Regions from separate parts of the Larsenimonas rhizosphaerae genome, predicted to be linked through region 2. Evidence: riboswitches for the same ligand, from Rfam matches in the RefSeq annotation. Region 2 holds a riboswitch; the other holds the start of a gene.
The links. Region 2 has a riboswitch for cobalamin ahead of OQ287_RS02965 (ATP-binding protein). Riboswitches for the same ligand answer to the same signal wherever they lie in the genome.
Positions count from the first base shown of each region.

Region 1: it holds a riboswitch for cobalamin, as region 2 does, so the genes downstream of both, OQ287_RS08505 (energy-coupling factor ABC transporter permease) here and OQ287_RS02965 (ATP-binding protein) in region 2, are expected to answer to the same signal.

Region 1 covers NZ_JAPIVE010000002.1:435,108-445,483, reverse strand. The annotation lists gene OQ287_RS08530 (4Fe-4S binding protein) at 1-515, shown strand, start outside; gene OQ287_RS08525 (ArnT family glycosyltransferase) at 585-2,321, shown strand; gene OQ287_RS08520 (hypothetical protein) at 2,418-2,774, shown strand; gene OQ287_RS08515 (Gfo/Idh/MocA family protein) at 2,907-3,836, shown strand; gene OQ287_RS08510 (SMP-30/gluconolactonase/LRE family protein) at 3,864-4,733, shown strand; cobalamin riboswitch at 4,853-5,037, shown strand; gene OQ287_RS08505 (energy-coupling factor ABC transporter permease) at 5,073-5,747, shown strand; gene OQ287_RS08500 (YncE family protein) at 5,914-7,047, shown strand; gene OQ287_RS08495 (glycerophosphodiester phosphodiesterase) at 7,266-8,435, shown strand; gene yccS (YccS family putative transporter) at 8,458-10,376, opposite strand, start outside.
Region 2 covers NZ_JAPIVE010000001.1:638,241-648,616, reverse strand. The annotation lists gene OQ287_RS02985 (histidine phosphatase family protein) at 1-53, opposite strand, end outside; gene cobU (bifunctional adenosylcobinamide kinase/adenosylcobinamide-phosphate guanylyltransferase) at 50-595, opposite strand; gene OQ287_RS02975 (adenosylcobinamide-GDP ribazoletransferase) at 583-1,362, opposite strand; gene cobT (nicotinate-nucleotide--dimethylbenzimidazole phosphoribosyltransferase) at 1,359-2,387, opposite strand; cobalamin riboswitch at 2,493-2,678, shown strand; gene OQ287_RS02965 (ATP-binding protein) at 2,797-4,599, shown strand; gene cobO (cob(I)yrinic acid a,c-diamide adenosyltransferase) at 4,596-5,204, shown strand; gene OQ287_RS02955 (cobyrinate a,c-diamide synthase) at 5,204-6,547, shown strand; gene OQ287_RS02950 (cobalt-precorrin-5B (C(1))-methyltransferase) at 6,550-7,662, shown strand; gene OQ287_RS02945 (precorrin-6A/cobalt-precorrin-6A reductase) at 7,659-8,426, shown strand; gene OQ287_RS02940 (sirohydrochlorin chelatase) at 8,423-9,424, shown strand; gene OQ287_RS02935 (precorrin-8X methylmutase) at 9,421-10,083, shown strand; gene cbiE (precorrin-6y C5,15-methyltransferase (decarboxylating) subunit CbiE) at 10,083-10,376, shown strand, end outside.

The sequences.
Region 1 (10,376 bases), on a different contig from region 2:
CCTGCGCGGTCTGGCTGGTCAATCACGACATCATGTGGCCGCTGACCACCACCGCCCCCTGGTGGATATTGACCAACTACCCCGAGCAGAATGACGTGTTCAATCTGCTCGATGGCGCCATGCTGATCACCTATATCCTGGCCACGGCGCTGGTGATGGGCAGCGTGCTGAGCCTGACGCTTTGTCTGGCCAATCGCCTGCTGGGCGGCTGGTCTACCCAGCGGCTGTGGCATCTGGCTCATGCACTGATCCCGCTGGGCGGGCTGGGCGTATTTCTAGGGCTCTCCGCCACTACCGTCACCCTGTTGCGCGGCGACGGTCTGACGCTTTACTGGATCAACGACCTCAGAGCGGCGCTGCTCGCCGGCGGCAGCCTGTGGAGCCTGTACCTGGGATATCGCATCACGGGACGCTATCGTCAGGCCCTGCTGCCCCGGCTGGCCGCCCTGGCCGGTCTGGGCGTAACGATCAGCGTAATTCTGTATGCCTGGTGGCTGATGTTCTGGGGCTGGTAACCTGCGTTAATAAACACGTAAGCCAGACGGGATACCCTTGATGTCCACGTTCACAAGGGTATTCCGGTCATGGTTGTCCGCCCGGCCTTCAGAGCTCATATCCCCCGCGTCACACCCCTCCACTGGTGGTGCCTTGGTCTGATCAGCCTGCTGGTGCTTGGCGCCGGACTGGGGCTGCGCCATCCCTGGTCACCGGATGAACCCCGTTACGTTCTGATCGCTCGGGAAATGCTATCGACCGGCCAGTGGCTGATACCGCACCGCGCCGGAGAACTGTACCCGGACAAACCCCCGCTGTACTTCTGGCTGGTCGCGCTGGCACAGCTTGTTACCGGCAACCCGAAGGCCTTTCTACTGCCCTCACTGCTCGCCGGGCTGGGTACCCAGGCCCTGGTGGCAGACCTTGCCCGTCGCCTTTATGGCGCGCGCATCGGCCTTCTGGCCGGTATGGCCCTGTTGATCACGACGCAGTTTACCCTGCAGGCCAAAAGTGCCCAGATCGACATGACCGTGACCTTCTTCATCACCCTTGGCGTTTACGGGCTGCTGCGTCATGCCCTGCTGGGACCGGCTCGTCGCTGGTGGTATACGGGCTTTATCGCCATGGGACTTGGCATCATGACCAAGGGGGTCGGATTCCTCCCGCTGTTGATGCTGCCCGCCTGGGCCTTGCTGCACTGGCGAAGGCCCGCCGGGCCATGGCGGCCTCACCCATTGAAGGCAAAAGAGCTGGCCGGCGGCCTCGGCCTTCTGGTTCTGACGCTTTCACTGTGGGTCGTGCCGATGGTGATCTACACCACCTGGCTGCATCCGGACCCGGCCCTCGCTGCCTACCGCGACAATATCCTGTTCAAGCAGACCGGCCAGCGCTACGCCGACTCCTGGGCTCATGTGCAACCTGCCTGGTACTTTATTGTTGACGTGCTGCCCTGGGCCTGGCTGCCCTGGACCCTGACCCTGCCCTGGGTGGCACCCTCCCTGTGGCGCCGCGTCCGACGCGCTGATGCACGAGTGTGGCTGCCGATGTCGATGCTCGGCCTGATGCTGCTGTTTTTCTCAATGAGCCCTGGCAAGCGCGGCGTCTACATGACGCCGACAGCGCCGCTGCTGATTCTGATACTGGCTCCCCTGCTCCCCGGTCTGTTACGAGCCGCATGGCCCAACCGGCTGTGCTGGTGGCTGGCCATGACAGGAGGAGCGGTGCTGGGGCTTGTGGGCCTGCTCGGCGCCGCCGGCCTGCCTTCACTTACCCGACTGGCCGCCGAGGAAGGATTGTCTCCCTGGGCCTGGTGGGGCGTGACCGGTGCCCTGACACTGGGTCTGGCGCTGTTCATTCGCCCCAGGCAGGGGCTGATGCTGTACACCCCGTGGATACTTCTGTGCTGGCTGGGCTGGTCACTGGTGGGGTATGCCCAGATGGATACGACCCGCTCGGCAGCGTCACTGATGCGTGAGGTGGTCGCCGTGACCGGCGCTCGGAGTACGCTGGCCCTGTCCACCAACAATGAATCCGCCATGCTCGAAGCACGTCAGCCGGTGGTCACTGCCGGCATCCACGCCGGCAGTGATGAAGAGTTCGAACGCTTCAGTGGCTGGATACGCCAGGCCCCTGCCTCACGCTTCATGCTGGTGGACTATCATGAACTTGATGATCATCCGTGCGTCGACCCCACACGATCACATCGCCTGACCCACGGGGGAGATGACTGGGCACTGATACCCGCCGCCGCGCTGGAGACGTGCCCCGCCTCATCCTACGGGGTGAGTGTCATTCCGGCACCACCGCTTGCGATGACGCCCCCGTAACGCCCTGCGCCGGGCAACAAACGTGGCCCGGCGGACAAGGCTGTACCCGAGGCGCGTTCGGCCGATATCAAGGGGATACCTTCAAGGAGTGAGTTCATGCGCCATTTTCCCTGCCGCCTGCTGGTCGCGGCCCTGACATTCGGCCCGGCCCTGCCGAGCATGGCCGAGACGGTCATTATCGAACGGCAGCACAGCATCTCGAACCAGGGACAGTCAGCGCATCATGATCGCGACAGGCGCCCACACATCGAGGCCAATGTACTCATCGCCCCCGACACGGAACACTGGCGATCCAACTACGTGCCGGACAACTACCACCTCGAGGATTACGACGGAATACCCAACAGGAGCACCATCTGCAAAGGGTCCGGCGGACGCACCCTATCAACCACCGATCGCCCCTGCCCCGAAGGTCAGAGTGCCTCCGGCGGCACTCGCTACTCCACCGACTGATGACCCGGGGCAGGCGATAATCCTGCCCGCGTAACAGGCACATACAACGTCTCTATAGACTAACGTTGTGTGTGCAGGCCTGCTTAAGCCGCTACTCTATCGAGGCGCCCCAATCAGCCAGGAGATAGCTTCATGTCAGCGCCCATACGCATCGGCCTCGTCGGGATCGGCAAGATTGCCCGTGACCAGCATATTCCCGCCCTCGCCCATTGCGACGAATTTACCCTGGTCGCCGGTGCCAGCCGCAACGCCACGCTTGACGGCATCACCACCTTCAATGATCTGGACGAGATGCTCGCCGGCAATGACGAACTGCAGGCCATCTCCCTGTGCACACCGCCCCAGGTGCGCTATGGCCAGGCGCGGCGCGCCATAGAGGCCGGTCGCCATGTCTTTTTGGAAAAACCGCCCGGCGTCACACTGAGCGAAGTCGAAGACCTGTATCGTCGCGCTCATCAGGCAGGCGTCACCCTGTATGCCAGCTGGCATGCCCGCGAAGCCGCCGGTGTCGCTCAGGCACGCGAATGGCTTGTCGGCCGCAGCATCACCCGTGTCGATATTCAATGGCGTGAAGATGTTCGGACCTGGCACCCCGGCCAGGAATGGATCTGGCAGCCCGGTGGGCTGGGCGTGTTTGACCCGGGCATCAATGCCCTGTCGATCGTGACCCACATCCTGCCGATGGATTTCTTCCTGACCAGGGCGCGACTTGAAGTCCCTGAAAACCATCAGGCCCCGATTGGCGCCACCCTCGATTTCACCGACGCCAACGACACACCGATCCATGCCGACCTTGACTGGCGCCAGACCGGCCCTCAGACATGGCGCATCACGGTGGAGACTCGCGATGGCACACTGGTGCTGGATGAAGGGGGCAGCAAGCTGTTCATCGATGACGAGCTGGTACTTGATGGTGACGACGTTGAATATGTCGGGCTGTATCGTCACTTCGCCGAGCTGATCCGTGCCGGCATGTGCGATGTGGACATTCGCCCGTTCCGCCATGTGGCCGATGCCTTCATGATGGGCGAGCGCGTGATCGTTGATGCCTTTCACGACTAGATCACTCGCCGAACAAGGGAGTTCACCATGTTGACGCTGCACTGTCGATTAACCATGACGCTGGGCGAAGGCGTGTTCTGGGACGATGCCACGGCTCGACTTTACTGGGTGGATATTCGGGAAGGTCGGCTGTACTGGCTTGACCCGGGCGAGTCGGCGCCCGACTACACCACCATTGACGAACCCCTGGCCTGCGTTGCCCTGCACGACGATGGCGGCTTTGTGGCTGCCACCCGCTCAGGGCTCTGGCGGCTGGATGCCGAGGGCCGGAAACAGCACTGCCTCGTTGATGGTCCGCAGGACTCGAACGTGAGCTGGTGCAATGACGGGCGTTGTGATGCGCGCGGACGTTTCTGGGTCGGTACCAAGCACGATGGTGAGTCCGACCCCGTTGGCGCCCTGTTCAGCTACCAGCAGAGCATTGAACAGCACCTTGAGGGCATCACCATTGCCAACGGCCTTGCATTCAGCCCGGACCAGCGCTGGCTGTACCATGCAGACTCCCCTCATCGACGCATTGACCGCCACGCCTTTGACCTTGATACCGGCAGGATTGGCCCGGCAACGCCCTGGGTGGACCTCGATACCCTGGGCATTGAAGGCTACCCGGATGGCGCCGCGGTCGACCGGAACGGCCACTACTGGTGTGCCCTGTATGCCGGCAGTGCCGTGATCGAACTGTCGCCGGAAGGCGCGCTGCTGTCCCACCATCCCTTGCCGGTACCGCAACCCACCAAAGTGGCGTTCGGCGGCAAAGACCGCCGCACGCTGTTTGTGACCACCGCACGGCAGCACATGAGTGACGAGGCCCTGCAGCAGGCGCCGCTGTCCGGCTCGCTCTTTTCCATGCCGGTCGACACCGCCGGGCTTGAGGATTACCGCTTCAGGGCCGACTGACCGGTGCGGCCCTCCGGTTCGCTGCCGCGTCGAGACTCGGCAGCGCAGCATTTTCCTGACATCAATCATTACCGGAATCACCCGGGTATCAACAGGCGTGCTCATCCTGACCGATGCACGTATGCTCTGGTTCATCCGGTGGTTCAGCCCGCTGAACTGAAAAGGGAACGCGGTGAAAGACCGTGGCTGCCCCCGCAACTGTAAGTGACGAGCCCTTTCATGTACCCACTGGCGCACAGGCCGGGAAGGATGAAACGGGCCAGGACGCACAAGCCAGGAAACCTGCCGGATAACCACCTGACCACACGACTGCACGGTGGGTGCAGACAAGGAGATGATATGCATATCGAACCCGGTGTAGTGACCGGCGCCAAACTGATGCTCAGTTATGCGACAGCCGCCGGTGCGCTGGGCATCGCCGCACGCATGGCCTGGCAGACCATCAGCCGTGATGGAGGGCTGATCGGCATGGTGCCTCGTAGCCTGTTGGCTACCCTGCTGGTCTTCGGCTTCTTTCAGGTACTGCCTCACCATCCGGTGGGAGTATCGGAAGTCCACCTGATTCTAGGCTCTACGCTTTTCCTGCTGTTTGGTGCAGGCCCGACGGCCATTGGGCTGGCAGCGGGGCTTTTGCTGCAGGGGCTGCTTTTCGCTCCGTTTGATCTGCCTCAGTACGGCATGAACGTCACCACGCTATTGATACCGCTCTGGGGTATCCATGTGCTGGCCGGACGTATCATTGCAAGGGGAACGCGCTACACCGAGCTCACTTACACCCAGGCGCTGAAGCTTTCAACGGCCTATCAGGGGGGCATCGTGGCCTGGGTAGCCTTCTGGGCCGTATACGGCCAGGGGCTCGAGCACGTGGCCAGTATTGCGAGCTTCGGCGTGGCCTACATGTCAGTCATCCTGGTGGAGCCGTTGATTGATCTCGGGGTACTGGCAACGGCCAAACGCCTGCACCGGCTGTCTGCCACCCCGCTGTTTACACGACGGCTGCTCAATCCGGCCTGAGGGCATAAACGCCCGTGCCTGCCTCTCACACAACGCCCGCCACTGCGGGCGTTTTTTTGGTGCCTCGGATGAAAACAACGCCGGAACCCTTTATCATTCATGAGAATCATTATAATTTAACAATGACTATCATACGCGTTTAAATTCATCATCACAGGGAGTCACCATGCCCATCTCCACCCCACGCGCGCTGGTTCTAGGGGCTTTTGTTGCCCTGCCGCTCTGGACGCTACCCGCAGCCGCAGCCGATCAGACCACGTCACCAGATACCGCCGAAAGCCGCACCATGCCCACGGCCGGCTGGCAGGTGCGCACCGACCGGGCGCTGGGCCATGCACTGTATGAGCTGGCCTATAGCCCCTCGATGAATGCGGTGTTCGTGGCCAGCGCCGGCGGGTTCGACGAGGGTGCCAGGGGCATGGTCTACCAGCTCGATCCGACGACGCTCGACATTCAAAAACGCTGGGCGCTGCCGGGCAAGGCCTTCGGACTGGTACTCGATGATGCCAGCAGGACCCTGTATCTGGGCGATACACTCGATCAGAGCCTTATTCGTCTGAACCTCGACACAGGCGACACGGATACCCTGCAACTGGCCAGGCCCGCCCCTGAACCGGCCGAGGGGGAAGAGAAGCCGTTCGGCCCCAACCCGCGCCAGCTGGTGCTTTCCCCTGATGGCCAGACGCTTTATATCTCGGGCGTCGGCACTGACAGCGTGCTGTGGGTCGTCGATACCCAACGCTTCTCGCTCGAAAAGACTGTCACCGGGTTCGGCGAGTGGGCCACCGGGCTCGCGCTCGATGCCGAAAACGACCGCCTGTTCGTGTCGACCTACAAGGACAACGCGGTGCGCGTGGTGGACACGGCCCACAACACGATCGTCGATCAATGGCCTACCGGCGGCAGGAGCCCGCTCAACCTGGCGTTCGACAAGGCCGCACACCACCTGTTCGTGACCCACGCCAAAAGTGATGCCGTGACCGTACTGGATACCACCACCGGTAAACAGATCGCCTCGATCGACCTGGGCGGCGACAGTCTGGCCGCGGCCCTTGATGGTCCGGCGCATCGCCTGCTGGTAAGCCAGCGTGACGCGAAGACACTCTCGATCATCGATACCGATGACCTGACGCTCACGGGGCAACTCCCGCTGGAGGCCGCCATGCCCAACAGCCTGGCACTCTCGCCGAATGGCCAGCACGCCTGGCTCACACTCAAGCAGCCGATCAAGAAGGTCGGAGAGACCTACAAGGCCGAAAAACCGGATCACGTGATGACCCTGACGCCGTCGAATGGCTAGCGCCCGCCTACAGCCGCGCTGGCGAGCATTCACTCGCATGTGCATGGGCAGCGTCATCGAGATGACACACCCATGATGAACACTGCATGACACTGCCCGAGCATGTCGAAAAACCCGGTGCAGACCTTCGGACCAGGCAAGCCGCAAAGAGACAGCCATACTGAACATGCCGGCCGGATATCCCGACCGGTATTCATGAAAACATTCAGGGAACCTGTATGCCTTCACGTCACCCGATCGCCCGTACCTCACTGCTGGCCATGGCCATCACTGCAGCGCTTTCTGCCACACCCACCCTGGCCGACGAGACCAGGGACGCCTCATCCTCCGCGCAGACCAGCGCCGCCCTCGGCATACCCGACCCGGCGGTCATTGCCCATCGTGGCGACTCCTTCAACGCCCCGGAATCCACGCGGCCGGCCTACCTGCTCGCGCGTGACCTGGGTGCCGACTATCTGGAACTTGATTTACAGCGCACAAGGGATGGCCACCTGGTTGCCCTTCACGACAACACCCTGCAGCGCACCACCAATGTGGCCGAGGTGTTTCCGGACCGCGCCGATGCCCCGGTCAGCCAGTTCACCCTGGCCGAACTCAAGCAGCTGGATGCCGGCAGCTGGTTCAACACGGCCTACCCGGACCGGGCCCGACCAGGCTTCAAGGGCCTGAAGATCATGACGCTGGATGAGATTCGTGATATTGCCGAGGGGGGCAGCAACCACCCCGGGCTTTATATCGAGACCAAGGTGCCTACCCTGTTTCCGGGCATCGAGAAGGATTTGAAGCAGTACCTGCAGGCCCACGACTGGATTGGGCCACAGGCCGGAACACAACCGGCCGGTGAGTCCAATGGGGCAGTCAATGTTGCCTATACGCCAAGCCGCGTCATCCTGCAGACATTTGAAAAGCCAAGCCTTGAGGCCTTGCAGCAGCAGATGCCGAACGTGCCGAAGATCCTGCTATTGTGGGGCGGGGAAGGCTCGATACCGCTTGAACAGTCAGCCCCGCAGGGCACAGATGAAACAGACGCCGATTACTACGCACGCCAGAAGGTTGCCTCGAAGGCGGACTACGGTGAATGGCTGAGCTACGCGAAGGATCACGGCGCCATCGGGGTAGGACCATCAACAATTCAAAGCGAGCATGACGGAGACTTTTCACGCCAGTTCAGCTATAGCGAACTGGCTGCCCCATGGATGATCGACATGGCGCACGAACACCATCTGCTTGTGCATGCCTACACCGTGGACCAGCCGGCAGACCTTGAGACCTATCGCCAGCATGGTGTGGACGGCTTTTTCACCAATCGCCCGACCGTTGCCCTCAAGACCTTTGACCGTGCGCCTGATCAGTCGGTCAATGACATCCTGACCGCCTACGATTACTGACCGCCGGCATCAGCGGCGGCGTTCATGCCGTCGCTGACCGGATGTGGGCACCAGAGACATCGCTCTGCAAGCGCGCGGCCTGCTCGCGCACGGTGGACAGCAGCTGTGAAATCAGCAACAGCTCCATCTGCACCAGCCGGTAGGGGCTGTCCATGCCCTGCAGCGATGCCTTGAGCGCCGCTTCGATACGCGCACCCTCCTCTCCCTGCCCCGGCACTGCCCGCCGTGCCGTCAGATCATCGGCTACTTCTTCCAGCGACTGCGCCAGATAGGCACTGCTTTCATCCAGCAGGGCCAGATGCGGATGGGCCGGCAGTGCATCCCGATGCGCGCCGAGGGCCGACAGATAGTTCAGCAGCGTATGTGTGGTCACCATCAGCGGCAGACAGGCTTCAGCATCCTTTCGAAAATGCCCGGGCTCCAGAGCCATGTTGGACAACGCCGAGGACAGGGCCATGTCAGCATTGTGGGCATTACGCCGGGCCAGCCGGTAATCAAGGTCATCCTGCTTGCCGGAGCTGTACTGCACGATCAACTGGCGCAGATAGGCGCCATTGCTTTTGAGTGCCGTGGCCGCGAGCTGATGAATCCGACGACCCTGCCAGTCAGGCAGTACCAGAAAGACCGCCAGGCCCGACAGCAGACTGCCAATGACCGTATCCACCAGGCGGGGCCAGATGACGCTGTACCCGTCCAGTACCTGGTTGAAACAACACACCACCATCAGCGTGATGGCCCCGGTCGCCAGCATGTAGCGGCTGGACCGGTTCACGAAAAAGGCAACGCCTGCCGCCACGGCAATCGTGCTTTGTATCCAGGGCGAGGGAAACAGCGTCAGCGAGGCCCAGCCGGCCACCAGCCCGACGATCGTGCCGGCAATACGCTGGGTCAGGCGAAGCCGTGTCGAGCCGAAGTTGGGCTGGCAGACAAACAGCGTGGTGAGCAGAATCCAGAACCCGAGTTCAAGATCGCTGACCTGCATGACACCAACCCCGGCGACCAGCGCCAGCGTCAGACGCAGGGCATGCCGAAAGATCGGCGAGGACGGCTTCATGTGCTGCCGGAAACGGGCCCAGGCATCGCGCAGGGACTTGGGTGAGCGGTCATAGAGGGTATTGTGCGGGGCCAGTACCGTTTCTTCCGGCGCGTGTGCCCGGGCCAGTTCCTGGTCCAGCACGCTCAGGTTATGCGCCAGTGCGTCCAGCGCCCCCAGCAGCATCGGGTCAAACCGCCCTTCCTGCTGATGCAGCCAGGCAAGCGAGGTGTGCAGATCCTCCATGGCGCCGGGGTGACGGGTATCGTTCAGGGGCTCGCGCCGCCGAATGGCCCGACCCAGACTGCGGCAGGCCTTGCCCTGGCTCTTGAGCAGGCGCTGGCAGCGAAACAGGATGTCGCTGTGAAAGAAGGTTTCGGCCAGGGTGTGATAGGGATAATGCGTGGAACTGGCCCGCTCATGCAGGCTCTGGGCAATGAAATAGATCGTCAGGTAACGCTGCAGCTCGGGCTGTTCGCGCCGACTGTCCAGCCGGTTGATGATCAGCTCCTTGACCTGATTCATCGCCATCACCACCCGGGTATTCTGCTGCGCCAGCGCCAGACGGGTCTGGTCAATATCGCGGGTATCGCTGGGCTCGAACAGCGAGGATTTCAGAATCAGGTACTCGCTGAGCTGACGATACAGTTCCGCCATGCCCTGCTGTACCGGCTGGCGTGAAAACAGCACGCACCAGAGAATCGACAGCGCCCCGTACCAGGCCGCCCCCAGTGTCAGCATGGTGGACTCAAACCACCAGACGTGGTGGTTACCCTGGCTCTGCTCCAGACCGATCATGGTGTAGACCGCCAGAATCAGGGTGGCACGGGCAATGGTGCCATAACGCTCGCCGAGCGCCCCGCCCATGGTCAGCAGAAATGCCCCCACCGTTAACGCCGCCACGAATC
Region 2 (10,376 bases):
GCAGGGCCCTCACAGGCGCCATGGCGCACCAGATCGACAATGGCAGCGTTCATGAACAGGATGGCTCCTCATTTACCGGCCCCTTGAGGCACTGTGGCAGCCCGGCGACCACCCACCAGACCGAAGTTGCACACTGCGCCACTCGCTGGTGAGCTTCACCACTGATATCAACAAAACGCCGGCTTAGAGCATTCATTGGCACGACCCCCTGACCGACTTCATTACTGACAAGTACAACCTGGCCGCGGGCACGGCGCAGCACCTGATCAAGCCGGTCAAGCGCATCAGACATGTCGGCCTCGGCCAGCAGTTCATTGGTCAGCCACAGGGTCAGGCAGTCCACCAGGACCAGTCGCTGTGGCGCCATCAGGGTATCCAGTGCCTCGGGCAGGTCTCGTGGTTGTTCATGCAGGGCCCAGGACGCCGGACGCCGATCGCGATGCAGTGCAATACGCGCCGCCATCGCGCTGTCCTGCCCTACCGTGGCAGTCGCCAGGTACACCACTTCCTTGCCCGCCTCTGCCGCCTTCGTGGCACGCTGCTCGGCAAATCGGCTTTTACCACTTCGAGCGCCGCCCAGAATCAGTTCAACCATAATGCTGCCACCACCAGATAAATAACCAGTTCAGCAGCCTGTTGCGCCGCTCCCAGCGTGTCGCCGGTATAGCCCCCAAGCTGACGACAATAAAGGCTTCGCAGCCCCCACCACAGCACGGCCAGCGCCACCCCGACGATCAGCGCTGCATTAAATCCCAGCCCGAGGCACAGTAAAAGCCCCCCTGTACCCAGCGCCACCCATAGTGATCGTCGGTCCAGTTCCTGCGTCACGGCACGTACCTTGCTATCCTCCAGGCGAACATAATTCAGCGCCGGCATCAGCGATACCGCCAGCGCACGGCTGGCGCCCTGCCCGGCCACCAGAATGCCTGGCAGGGCCAGTGGCGAAAACATGGCCAGCAGGGTCAACAGAACGCCTCGAAGCATCAGGCTAAGCACCAGCGCCAGCACGCCGTAACTGCCCACTCGGCTATCTTTCATGATGCGAAGTCTGGCGGTCACATCCATGCCGCCACCCAGACCGTCTACCGTATCGGCCAGTCCATCTTCATGCAGCCCACCGGTAACCAGTATCAGTACGCCCAGCCCCAGCAGTACGGCTACTGCCGCAGGCCACAAGGCCTGCCCCGCCAGCATGATACTTCCAGCCAGAAGTCCCAGTCCGGCGCCGATCAGCGGAAAATAACGGGGGCAACTGGCCAGCTCGTTACCACGCGGCGTTGCCTGTGTCATGGCAGGCAGCCGCGTCAGAAAGCTTAGCGCCCAGCCCAGCCGGCGCCACTCGGTAGGCGCCTTTTCACTCACACCGTCACCCCGGCCTGCTCAAAGGTGGCCATGTCGTTATAAAAGGCCAGGGCGGCATGCAGCAGTGGCAGAGCCAGGGCAGCCCCGCTGCCTTCGCCAATCCGAAGACCCAGCGATAGCAATGGCTCGGCTTCCAGCCAGTCCAGCGCCAGTTGGTGACCGCGTTCATCAGAGCAGTGGGAGAAGATCAGCCAGGCCCGTGCCTGAGGTACCATGGCGCACGCCACCGCCGCGGCAACCGTGACAATGAAGCCATCAATCAGTACCAGCATGCCGGCTTCGGCAGCGGCCAGAATGGCGCCAACCAGCCCGACGATCTCGAAGCCACCCAGTGTTGCCAGTAACGTCTCCGGCTGATCCAGCGCCGTCTGGTGTCTTTGCAGCGCCTGACGAATGACAGCCTTCTTGCGCAACAGTGTCGGCGCATCAATGCCGGTCCCACGGCCCGTGCAATCACTGACCGGAGCACCAGTCAGGGCAGCCAGCAGTGCACTACTGGCCGTCGTATTGGCAATCCCCATTTCCCCCAGGGCAATGACATTGGTCCCCTCGGCCTTCAGTGTCCCGATCAGACGGCGACTATTGGCCAGCCCCTCCTGCATGGCCGCCTCACTCATGGCTGGCGCGAGGTGAATGGCCGCCGTGCCCGCTCCCAGCCGATGATTGATGATCCGCTCATCCTCGACCGGGACCCGAATACCGCAGTCCACTACCGTGACCGGCAGCCCGGCCTGGCGGGCAAACACGTTGACACTGGCGCCCCCGGCCAGAAAGTTCGACACCATCTGGGTAGTGACAATTGAAGGTGCTATAGAGACTCCCTCATCGGACACACCGTGATCACCGGCAAAGACAAGCAGGCGGGGCCTTTCGACACGAGGCTGCTCCGGCCCCAGCGCCCTGGCCGCCTGCAGGGCCAGACGCTCCAGCATGCCAAGGGCGCCCGGCGGTTTGGTCTTGCTATCGATACGAGCCTGAATGAGCGCATCGTGCGCATCAGAGGGCAGCGAAATGGTAAAGGACATGGGTGGGGGTCTCGACGGCGGAAGAAAAGCGCTTGAAACATACCAACCCCCCCGGGTGCTTACAACCATGGTCACCGCGTTGACTCCCCTCACCGGCCTGCATAGGATGGTGCCCTGCACTCGGGTGCCCGGCGTACGCGACGGGATAATCGGGAAAGTGATGCAAATTCACTGCTGTCCCCGCAACGGTAAGCAGGCAAGGCGCGACAGGTCACTGCCATCAAGCGGGAAGGCCATCGCATGAAACATGCCCCTGCAAGCCCGGAGACCGGCCTGAGCGCACTCCATTCGACACTACCTTTAACGCGTACGGGCGATGCGCGGGAACCGATCATGATATCAGGCCATTTCACCATGGCAGGGCAACAGCTCTGCAGCGCGGTGCGTTCGACTCGGCGGAGGTACCGTCATGAGTAAACCTCTCGCCTTCCCCTTCACCGCTGTCATCGGTCAGCCGCGCCTGAAGCTGGCCCTCACACTGGCCCTGCTGGACCCTCGCCTGGGTGGCGTACTGGTCAGCGGACCACGAGGCAGCGCCAAGTCAACCCTCGCCCGAGGCATGACACCGTTTCTGCCACACCAGGATGGTGCCTTTGTCACGTTGCCCCTGGGCGCCAGTGAAGATCGGTTGATCGGCAGTATTGACGTTGATCATGCCCTGTCCGGTCAGGGCGTCCGATTTCAGCCCGGGTTACTGGCGCAGGCCCACCAGGGCATTCTGTACATGGACGAAGTCAACCTGCTGCCTGACAGCCTGGTTGACCAGCTGCTGGACGTGGCGGCCTCCGGCATCAATGTCGTTGAACGCGAGGGCGTCAGCCACCAGCATCCGGCCCGTTTTCTGCTGGTCGGCACCATGAACCCGGATGAAGGAGAGCTGCGCCCGCAGCTGACCGACCGCTTCGGCCTGAGCGTAAGCCTTGATGAACAACCGACCGCAGCCGAACGCGTTGCCATTGTCCGGGCCCGCCGCGACTTTGATGAAGACCCGGCCGATTTCTGCGCAGGTTTCAGTGCCACGGAACAGGCACTTGCAGAACGGCTCGCTACGGCCCGCGCCATGCTGTCAGGGGTGACACTCGATTCCTCCCTGGAACTGCACATCGCTGAACAGTGCATGAGTGCCGGTGTTGAAGGAGTTCGCGCTGATATCGCCTGGCAGCGCGCCTGCTGCGCCCACGCCGCCTGGCAGGGTCGCGGTCATGTTACCCGGGAAGATGTGGATGCCACGGAATCACTGGTACTCGATCACCGTCGCACTACCCCGAAGCCGCCTTCCGGCACCTCATCACCGCCACCGGAGACCCCGGGCGACAAGGGCGACAAGGGCGACAAGGGCGACAAGGGCGACAAGGGCGACAAGGATACTGCCGGCGCGGCCCCTCCGGATACCAACGACCCAGGCAAGGATACCCAGGACTCAAACGCGCCTCCCGACGCAGAGGGTCAGGGCGGTGCCCTTCCCCCCACGAGGCAAGCCACCGGTCAGCGTCGTCGCTGGCAGCCTCGGGCGACCTCGGAAACATCGCCTGCCGACCAGCATTCACCGCAGGCTGAGCGTTCACGAACCGGGGGAAATGCCAGAGGCCAGAAACGCCAGGGGCTACACCATCAGGGCGCTATCCATTGGGCCCGCACGGCCCTGTCACGGCGCATGGATGCGTCACCTACCCTGCACCGCCATCCCAGACGTCAGGGGCAGAAGACACTGATGCTCATCCTGCTGGACTGCTCAGCGTCCCTGTTGGGCGCCACCCGCTTCGCTCAGACCAAGGGCCTGCTGGCTGATCTGTTTGACCAGGCCTATAAAAGGCGCCAGCACGTGGCAGTACTCGGGTTCGGCCAGAACCGGGTACACTGGGCCTGGCCTGCCGGCAGACCGCCCAAACACCCCACCGTCTGGCTTGACGGCCTCGATGCCGGCGGCGGCACACCACTGCTGCAGGCGCTGGACACCGCCAGACAGCGCATTACCCGCTGGCAGGCGAAGATGCCTCGCCCCATACACAGCGTGTTACTGACCGATGGTCGCGCCCCCGCGCTTCCTTCACAGCGTCCCTGGCCTGGCGAGATGACGCTGATTGATACCGAGCAGGGCCGGGTCAGACTCGGCCGCTGCCTCACCCTGGCCACCGAACTCGGTGCCCGTTACACCCGGCTGGATGCTTACACGCCCATGGCCGCCACTTCCCTGCAGGAGCCCCGGCAATGACGGATACCGACACCCAGGACGATGCCTACCGCCAGCGCATGGCGACCAAGAAGCGCATCGTCGATGAGCGCATTGCCAATGCCACCGAGCAGCGAGGCGTTCTTATTCTGATGAAGGGCAATGGCAAGGGCAAAAGCAGCTCGGCCTTCGGCACCATGGCCCGAAGCCTGGGACACGGCCATCGCGCAGCAGTAATCCAGTTCATCAAGGGCCGCAAGGCCACGGGCGAGTACCTGTTTTTCAAGGATCACCCGCAGGTGGAATTTCACGTCATGGGGCACGGCTTTACCTGGGAGACCCAGGATGCAGACAAGGACCGCCAGGCCGCCCTTGAGGCCTGGACACTGGCAGAACGCTACCTGCAGGATGAACGGGTCAATTTCCTGCTGTTTGATGAACTGTCCTACATGATCAAGTACGGCCATCTGGAGGCTGAACGGGTTGCCCGAGCGATCGCAGCGCGCCCTCGCCATCAGAACGTGATCGTGACCGGTCGCACCATGGCCCGAGAACTGCAGGACTGCGCCGATACCATCAGCATCATCAATGATGAACGCCACGCCTTTCGCCAGGGCGTCAAGGCACAACCGGGAATCGAATACTGATGAGTGAACGCCACGTGGACTGCCCGGCACTGTTTATTTCCTCGACCGCATCCGGTCAGGGCAAGACCACACTGACCGCGGCACTGGCGCGCCTTCATCGCCGCCAGGGTCGCCGTGTGGCCGTCTTCAAGACCGGCCCGGACTACCTCGACCCATTGATCCTGTCCCACGCTGCCGGCGGTCCGGTGGAGCCGCTGGATCTATGGATGGCCGGCCCCGAATTCTGCCGTCAACAACTCTTTGATGCCGCCAGACACCATGATCTGATTCTGATTGAAGGGGCCATGGGGCTGTTCGACGGTCAGCCCTCGAGCGCGGACCTGGCCGCCACCTTCAATATTCCGGTGGTCGCGGTGATCAACGCACGCGGGATGGCCCAGACCGTAGCCGCTGTCGCCTTTGGTCTCAAGCATCTGCCTCGCTCGGCAGACAACCGGCACCATCTGGCCGGTATCGTCACCAATGGCGTGGGCAGCCTTCGTCACCGGGAATTGATCGAGCACAGCCTGCCCTCGGATATCGCTCTGCTGGGCAACCTCCCCCGTGAGGAGGCGCTGGCACTGCCCTCCCGTCACCTTGGGCTGGTGCCGCCGGATGAGCAGGAGGCCCTTGATGCACGCTTTGACGCCGCCGCCGATCACCTTGCCGACAGCCCGCTGGCCGACCTGCCGGCCGCGTGCCGTTTTACGGATCAGCATATTCCCGCGCCGCCCCGCCTGCTGTCAGGGACCCATATCGCCGTTGGTCGAGACGCGGCCTTCAGCTTTATCTACGCAGCCAACCTGCGGCTGCTCGAGGCCATGGGCGCGAGGCTATCGTATTTTTCACCCCTGACCGAGGCCCTGCCTGAGGCAGATGCCTGCTGGCTGCCCGGCGGCTATCCCGAACTTCATGCCCACACACTGAGCAGCAATACCGCGCTGCATACCTCCCTGGCAGACCATCATCAGGCCGGACGTCCCATTCTGGCCGAATGCGGGGGCATGCTACTGCTGCAACAGACCCTCACTGATCTGGATGGACACTGCTACCCGATGTCGGGCCTGTTACCCGGCCACGGTGAAATGCGGACCAAACGCGGCTGCCAGGGTATGCAAGCCGCGCCCCTGCCGGAGGGCGAGATCAGGGGCCATGCTCATCATCACTCACGCAGCCATGACACCCTGCCGCCCATCGCTCACGGTCGGCGGGCCTTTCATACGGCGCCGGGTGAGGCCATCTACCGCCAGGGTCGGCTGACAGCGAGCTATCTACACCTGTTTTTCGCCTCCCATCCGGTGGCAATCGCGAAGCTGTTCGTAGCCACGACTAGTGCACCGATCGCTGCAATGGCTGACGCCTGATCATGTGGCCCGAGAGCGATGAATCCGCCCGCCCGCTGAGAAGCGGTCTAACGACAGGGAGCTGTGCGACAGCCTGCGCCCTGGCAGCGGCGCGTTTTTTGCTTACGGGCCAGCGCACCGAGCAGTGCGACATTGACCTTCCTTCACGGCGTGGCCAGCCGGGCAAGCGGGTCAGCCTGCCGATTACGGCGCTGAGCTGCCCCCGAGCGGGCCAGGCCCGGGCGGACACCATCAAGGATGCGGGCGATGACCCGGATGTAACGCATGGCGCTACTGTATTCGCAGTGATCACCTGCAGCCCCGGACCGGGCGTTTTTTTTCATGCCGAGCGGGGCGTCGGGATTGTTCAGCGTGACGGACTGCCCGTGCCGGTCGGTGAACCGGCCATCAACCCGGTTCCGCGCCGCATGCTGGAAGAGCACCTGACGGCACTGGCCAGCGAGCTGAATTATCGCGGTGGATTTCATGTCGGCATAGGTGTCGAACAGGGCGAAACCCTGGCCTTGAAAACCATGAACCCCCGCCTGGGCATTACTGGAGGCCTGTCGATTCTGGGCACTACCGGCATTGTTCGCCCCTTTTCCTGCGCTGCCTATATTGCCTCGATTCATCAGGCCATCGATGTGGCCCACGCCAATCACCTGAGCCATATCGCGGCAACGACCGGAAACATGAGCGAGCGCTATGCCCGCACGGCGCTTGGCCTGGACGATATGGCACTGATCGAGATGGGGGATTTTGCGGGTGCCGTACTCAAGCATCTGAAACGCGTTCCCATGGCTCGCCTTTCTCTGGTAGGGGGCATTGGCAAGATCAGCAAGCTGGCTGACGGCCATCTTGACCTGCACAGTCGCGCCTCATCGATCAACTTTGAATTCATGCGGGCCTGCGCCGAGGCTGCCGGGGCCAGCGAGGCCGTTCAGCAGGCCATTCTTGCCGCCAACACTACCGGGGAAGCCCTTGCTCGTGCCTCCGACATTCCTCTGGCGACGATGCTTTGCCACCGCGCCTGGCAACAGGCACACCGTCGGCTGCCGGCAGGCACCGTACTGGACGTGACCGCTGTCGACCGGCAGGGCCAGCCCCTGGCCCGCTGGCCATCGGAGGCTTCATGAAGGTACTGATACTTGGCGGTACCGGCCAGGCCCGTCGGCTGGCCGAGGCACTGAACAGACTCGGAGTTCCACTGCTTTACAGCATCGCCGGACGCCTGCCGGTGGATGACTTTCCCTTTCCGACCAGGGTCGGTGGGTTTTCAGGTCCTGAACACACCAGCCGTCAGGGGGTGGACGCCTTATTACGCAAGCATCACATCACCGATGTACTGGATGCCACACACCCCTTTGCCGCCCGCATTTCCGAAACGGCTGCCACCGCCGCACAGGCAGCCGGGTTACCCTGCTGGCAACTGATACGCCCGTACTGGCAACCGCATCCCGACGACCAATGGCACTATCTGCCCGATATCGAGGCACTTGGACAGGCACTCGACGCCTGGCAGCGTCCGTTGATCACTCTGGGAGCCAGCGGCCTGCCCCTGGTGAACAGGGCCCTGCCCAGCCAGCAGATGGTGATACGCAGCGCCCAGACACTGCACGTACCGCCGCCACATGAGCTGGTGATTGCCCGCGGCCCGTTCAACGTCAGCGATGAACTGGCCACGTTACGGCACCACGGCATCGATTGTGTCGTCACCAAGGACAGTGGTGGTCATGCCACCTCGGCCAAGCTGCACGCGGCCCGCGCCCTGAAACTGCCCGTACTTTTACTGCGCCGCCCGGCCCTGCCGGTGACATCGCGCCAATTCGATCAGCCGGCTGACCTGATCAGGGCGCTGTGCGCCCGGCCGGCTCGAGCGTGTAACGAGGAGAAATCATGACTGATAAACCCGCCATCCTGTTTGTAGGACACGGCTCCCGAGATGTGGACGCCGTGCAGGAATTTACCCGGCTGACCGAGCATTTCCGCGCCCGTTATCCTGACCGCCTGTGTGACTATGGCTTTCTGGAGTTTGCAAGCCCGGTGATTTATGACGGGGTCAAGAAACTGGTGGATCAGGGCGCCACCACCATTTCGGCCATTCCCGGCATGCTGATGGCCGCTGGCCACGCCAAGAATGACATTCCAAGCGAACTGAATGCCCTGCAGGCCGAGTTTGAAGGCGTAACGATCAATTACGGGGCAGAACTGGGCGTTAACGCCAATATGCTGCAGGCCGCACGTGACCGCATTGAAGACGCCGAAGCTGAATTCGGCGAAGACTACCGGCGCGAAGATACTCTGCTGATGGTGGTAGGCCGCGGCGCCTCCGACCCGGATGCCAATTCCAACATCAGCAAGATCACGCGGATGCTTGAAGAAGGCATGGGCTTTGGCTGGGCCACTACCGGCTACAGTGGCGTAACCACGCCCCTGCTGCCGGAAGCCTTCGACAAGGCCCATCGACTGGGGTACAAGCAGGTCATCGTGTTCCCCTATTTTCTGTTTACGGGACGGCTGATCAAGAAGATATACGCCTGGGCAGATGAGTATCAGGGCGCGCATCCGGACGTCAGGGTGGTCAAGGCCGGCTACCTCAATGATCATCCGCTGGTCATAGAAACCTTTGCAGACCGGCTGAATGACATCGAAAACGGCACACCCAACATGAACTGTCAGCTGTGTCAGTATCGGGTTCAGATCGTGGGCAATGAGCACAAGGTCGGAGCACCGCAGGAAGGCCACCATCACCACGTCCGCGGTGCGGGAACGGATGCCGATCACCATCACGACCATCATCATGGGCACGGGCATCATCATGCTCATCACAGCCACGGGCATCACCATGATCATGGCCATCCCCACCATCACGACACGATTGCAAGCGACAAGTCATGACTGTATCGGACTGGCCAGCATATGAGCATGACCCCCGGGCGATCGAAGCCGAAAGCTTTCGGCGCATCCGTGAGCTGACACCGCTTGACGGGTTGACCGAGGATGACGCTCAGGTCGCTCTGCGACTGGTACATACCTGCGGCCAGCCGGACATTGTTGATGTTCTTCGCATCAGCCCGGGCGCTACCGACGCCGGGCGGGCAGCCCTTTGCGCGCAGGCAGCCGTGCTGTGTGATGTGGAAATGGTTCGCTTTGGCCTGACCCAGCGTTTTCTCGAAGCGCGCGGTATTACCCCCTCCTGCTTTCTGCGTGACCCTGCCACCATCGAGCAGGCCCGCGCACGCCAGGAAACTCGCACCATGGCCGCACTGAGCGCCTGGCGTCCGCACATGGAGGGTGCCATCGTGCTGATCGGCAACGCTCCGACGGCGCTGTTCCGTTTGCTGGAAATGATTCGCGACGGCGCGCCGAAGCCGGCACTGATCATCGGGATGCCGGTAGGATTCGTGGGCGCCGCGGAATCAAAGGCGCTGCTATGGAATACCAGTCAGTCTCTCGGTGTTCCCTGCATGACTCTGCTGGGCCGCCAGGGCGGCAGTGCACTGACGGCTGCAGCCTTCAATACCCTGTTACGCCTTGATGTCGGAGAGCGCTACTGATGCAGCCGTTACAGGTAGTAAGCCTTGGCATTGAAAGCCCGGCCGTGCTTTCCCGTGCCGCGTACGAGGCGATAAAGCAGGCAGACCACATTGTCGGTAGCGCCCGTCAGTTCGACATGGTGACTCATCTGGACCTGCCGGCACGGCAGCACCTGCTGCCCCGTCCCCTTGATGATCTGGGCACCCTGCTAAGGAAACTGAAGGGTCAGGTAGCGCTACTGGCCTCTGGAGATGCTCTCTTTTATGGCATCGGTAATACGCTGAAGATGCGCTGGCCCGACATCACCTTCGTA